2 regions of the Klebsiella sp. M041 genome follow, and region 1 is predicted to be linked to the other one. Evidence: predicted binding sites of a transcription regulator. Region 1 holds the regulator's gene; the other holds the start of a gene.
The links. Region 1 encodes LexA, which represses DNA repair genes until DNA is damaged. Its sites were predicted from a motif close to TNCTGTATGTACATACAGNA; they were not measured.
Positions count from the first base shown of each region.

Region 2: dinB (DNA polymerase IV) is a predicted target of LexA. The motif match lies at 1,290-1,309, and genes of this name have one in related genera.

Region 1 is NZ_JCAXWU010000024.1:36,548-38,951, reverse strand. It holds gene dinF (MATE family efflux transporter DinF) at 1-534, opposite strand, end outside; gene lexA (transcriptional repressor LexA) at 604-1,212, opposite strand; gene AC6CWS_RS23285 (diacylglycerol kinase) at 1,335-1,703, opposite strand; gene plsB (glycerol-3-phosphate 1-O-acyltransferase PlsB) at 1,832-2,404, shown strand, end outside.
Region 2 is NZ_JCAXWU010000021.1:44,054-46,457, forward strand. It holds gene AC6CWS_RS22345 (GNAT family N-acetyltransferase) at 1-219, opposite strand, end outside; gene dinB (DNA polymerase IV) at 222-1,277, opposite strand; gene AC6CWS_RS22355 (glycerophosphodiester phosphodiesterase family protein) at 1,437-2,297, shown strand.

The DNA of each region.
Region 1 (2,404 bases):
CAGCCACAGGTCGAGCACAATATTCAACAGATTACCGACCACCAGCAAAATCACCGGCGCCCGGGCGTACTGGACCCCCAACAGCCAGCCAAGCAGCACAAGGTTGGCCAGCGACGCGGGAGCGCTGAGCCAGCGGATATCGAGAAATCGTCTCGCCTGCTCGAGAACCGCCCCGCTGCCGCCGACGATATGCAGGGCGAGGTTAATCAGCGGCAGGCGAAACAGGATAATCAACACCCCGGCGCCCAGCGCCAGAGCCAGCGGCTGCACCAGCGCCCGCGCCAGTCGCAGCGGATCTTTGGCCCCCCAGGCCTGAGCGGTCAGCCCGGTGGTGCTCATGCGAAGAAACAGCAGCAGCATAAACAGGAAACTGGTGGCCGTCGCTCCGACCGCGACGCCGCCGAGGTATACCGGGCTGTCAAGGTGGCCGATCACCGCGGTATCCACCAGCCCCAGCAGCGGGACGGTGATATTGGAGAAAATCATGGGGAGTGCAAGGCGCCACAGCGCTTTATCGGCAGCGTTGAGCAGCATGTTCGGAGACCTGATTGAGGACAAACGTCGCAGCGTCATGCATCAGATGACGCTGCGCGGGGGCAGGCGTTACAGCCATTCTCCATTACGGATCACGCCAACGGCCAGACCCTCAATGGTAAAACTCTGCTGACGCAGATCGACAACGATAGGGGTAAATTCGCTGTTTTCCGGCAACAGTTCGACGACGTTGCCCTGCTTTTTCAGGCGCTTCACCGTCACTTCATCGTCAATGCGCGCTACCACCACCTGGCCGTTACGCACATCCTGGGTTTTGTGGACCGCCAGCAGATCGCCATCCAGAATACCGATGTCTTTCATCGACATCCCGCTGACGCGCAGCAGAAAATCGGCGTTGGGCTTGAACATCGACGGGTCGACCTGATAGTGGCCTTCAATATGCTGCTGCGCCAGCAGCGGCTCACCGGCGGCGACGCGGCCGATCAGCGGCAGGCCGTGCTCTTCTTCCGTCAGCAGGCGGATACCGCGCGAGGCGCCGGAGACGATCTCGATTGCGCCTTTACGCGCCAGCGCTTTCAGGTGTTCTTCCGCCGCGTTTGGGGAACGGAACCCCAAGCGCTGAGCAATCTCCGCACGCGTCGGCGGCATGCCCGTCTGGCTGATATGATCCCGAATGAGATCAAACACCTCTTGCTGCCTGGTCGTTAACGCTTTCATTCCGCCCCCTGGGTGTATATACAGTTATGCTGTGAGTATATACAGCTAACGGTGATTTTGGAACCACATGGCACACAAAAATCGGCAGATTGTTTATATTTTGCGAGGGTTAGCGAAGAACGTTAGTGATAATGGCTCCACAGCAGCGTTCCCCAGGTGATCAGCGCGATGATAATCGCCAGCAGGACCGCCGCCGACCCCATGTCTTTGGCGCGCCCTGAAAGCTCGTGATAATCCGAGCCAATACGGTCCACGACCGCCTCAATCGCGCTGTTGAGAATTTCGACTATCATCACTAGCAGGACCGAGCCAATCAGCAATACGCGGGTGATGGCGTCGACGTCCAGCCAGCAGGCTATCGCGACGGCCACGATGGCGGCGACACCTTCCTGACGAAACGCGGCCTCGTTGATCCACGCCGCGCGAAATCCTTTCCAGGAGTAACCTGCCGCCTTAATGATTCGGGTTAACCCGGTGGTATTATTGGCCATCACAAAACCTTTTTATGTAAATGACGTCGATGAGTGTACGCGTTTGCCGCGCGGTAACGGAAATTTTGCCCGCTTTCTGTTATTCTTGCCGCGCATTTGCATGATTAACCAGAGGCTTCACATCGTTTATGTCCGGCTGGCAACGAATTTACTATAAATTACTGAATTTACCATTACGGGTGCTGGTAAAAAGCAAGTCTATTCCGGCAGAGCCTGCTCAGGAATTAGGACTCGATACCTCGCGTCCGGTCATGTACGTCCTGCCCTATAACTCCAAGGCGGACCTGCTGACGCTGCGCGCCCAATGTCTAGCGCATGATTTACCTGACCCGCTTGAACCGCTGGAAATCGACGGCGCCCTGCTGCCGCGCTACGTATTCATCCACGGCGGGCCGCGCGTATTCACCTACTACACGCCAAAAGAAGAGTCCATCAAGCTGTTCCACGACTACCTCGATCTGCACCGCAACCATCCGGATCTCGATGTGCAAATGGTGCCGGTGTCGGTGATGTTCGGCCGCTCGCCGGGTCGTGAGAAAGGGGAAGTTAATCCGCCGCTGCGGATGCTTAACGGCATTCAGAAATTTTTCGCCGTCTCCTGGCTCGGCCGCGATAGCTTCGTGCGCTTCTCGCCTTCCGTATCGCTGCGCCGCATGGCGGATGAGCACGGTACCGATAAGATCATCGCCCAGAAACTGGCT
Region 2 (2,404 bases), on a different contig from region 1:
CGTCCCGATGGCGGTGATAAAGCCAACCGGTTGATTCTCTATCTCCGCCACCAGCCCGTTTGCATCAGCCAGCTTTTGCCGCCAGCGCGTCTCATCCACCTGCGCCCAGGCCGCGATCTGCGCCGGAGTATAGTCCCGGCAGGCCGTTTCCCGCACCGCGCGCAGGAATATCCGACAGAGCAGTGGTAAATCGTTGTCGCGGTAAGGACGAATGTGCATGGTTAAATCCCTAATAAAAGCTGCCTTTCCAGCTGCGGATCGAGCAGCGTCACGTGGAGCCCAACCAGGCGCACGCCACGTCCGCCGCGGCGCTCATCCCAGGCCTTGTGCGCGGTGGCAATCAGATCCGCTTTGTTCAGCTGCGGCCAGACGTGCTCCTGGGTGGTCAGCTGGAAGTCATTGAATTTCAGTTTAATACCCTGACGGGCGATCAGCAGGTCCGGTTTGACCTTCGCCAGCCGGCGCTCCAGTTCGGGATAGAGATTTTCGATAATCGCTTCGCACTCTGACCATTCATGGATATCTTCCGCTAACGTCCGCTCCACCCCCACCGACTTGCGCTGCCGGTCGTTATGGATTTCCCGCTCATCAATCCCGTGGCTGCGCTCCCACAAAATACGGCCGAATTTACCGAAGCGCTTAAGCAGCATGGCCAGATCGCTGTTCTGTACATCGCCACAGGTACGCAGGCCCATATTTTCCAGCTTCGCCGCCGATACCTTCCCGACGCCGGGTATTTTCGCCAGCGGCAGCGCCCGTACAAACTCAGCCACCTGATGGGGAGCGATAACGAACTGGCCATTGGGTTTATTCATGTCGGAGGCGATTTTGGCAAGAAACTTTACCGGCGCTACCCCCGCCGAGGCGGTGAGGCGCAGCTCCCGTTCGATGGTTTCGCGGATCTCCTGGGCGATCAGGGTGGCCGACCCGTGACAATGCACGCTGTCGCTGACATCAAGATAGGCTTCATCCAGCGACAGCGGCTCAATGCGCGAGGTATAGCGGGAGAAAATTTCGCGGATATGGTTCGAGGCTTCTTTGTAGGCATCAAAGCGGCCGGGAAGCAGCGTGAGATGCGGGCACAGCTTGAGCGCCGTCGCCGTCGGCATGGCGCTACGCACGCCAAACTTACGCGCAGGATAGTTCGCGGTACTAATCACGCCACGCTGTACCCGACTGCCGCCTATCGCGAGAGGTATATCGCGCAACGCCGGGTTGTCGCGCATCTCCACCGCCGCAAAGAAACAGTCCATATCGACATGGATAATTTTACGCATCGTCAGACTCAACACTGTATACCCATACAGCATAGCAAAACTCGCTGCGAATTTTATGCTTTTTTTATTTCATCGCCCAGAAAAGCGGTTAAAACATAAAACTGCAATAAATTATGTTTATTTTCATAAAGTTAACCGATAAATCTGGAAGATATAATCATGAAGAAAATACTTACCGCACTTTGCCTGCTGGCCTCCGCCGGCGCCTGGGCCGCCCCGCAGCTGATTGCCCATCGCGGCGGCACCGGCGATGCGCCAGAGAATACCCTGCCGGCCATTAAGCTGGCGCTGGAGAATAACGCCGAGGCCATCTGGGTCACGGTGCAGTTAAGCCACGACGGCGTGCCGGTGCTCTACCGGTCAAGCGATCTTTCCGCATTGACCAATAGCGAGGGCAACGTTTCCAGTTTGACCGCCGCCGAGCTGGCGAAAGTCGATGCCGGCTGGAAATGGGGTGATGACAGCCACCCCTGGCGCGGCAGGCAGGCCACCATTCCCACGCTGCAAGCCGTTTTACAGCAATGGCCGCACACGTTCTTCTACATCGACATTAAATCTCCGGATGCCGACCCGACCGTGATGGGCGAGCGCCTGCTTGCGGTGTTAAAAGCTACGCACAGCCTCGATCGCGTGCGGGTCTATTCCACCGAAGACCGCTATATCGCCGCGCTGCCGCCGGCTATTCCCCGCTTCGTCACCCGCAGCGAAACCCGCACCAGACTTGCCAGCATTTCGCTCAGCCATCAGTGCCAGCCTGCCAGCCAGCGCGAAGGCGAGCAGTGGTATGGGCTGGAGCTGAAGCGCAAGGTAGAGGTGGTGGAGAAATTCACCCTTGGGGAAGGGGTCTCCCCGGCGACGCTCACCTGGGATAAAGAGGCGATGGATTGCTTCCGCTCGCAGGGTAAAGCGCACATTATCTTCTTCGGCATCAACAGTGCGGAAGATTACCGCACGGCGAAAGAGCTGGGCGCTGACGGCGTGATGGTCGATTCCCCAGCGCAGGCGAAAAGCTGGCAGTAAGGGAGTCAATGGCTAAAAAAGGCCGCGAAAGCGGCCTCACGTTGCTGGCATGTTGTTGCCGGGTGGCGGCTACGCCTTACCCGGCCTACCCTTCCAGGACTGGCTGT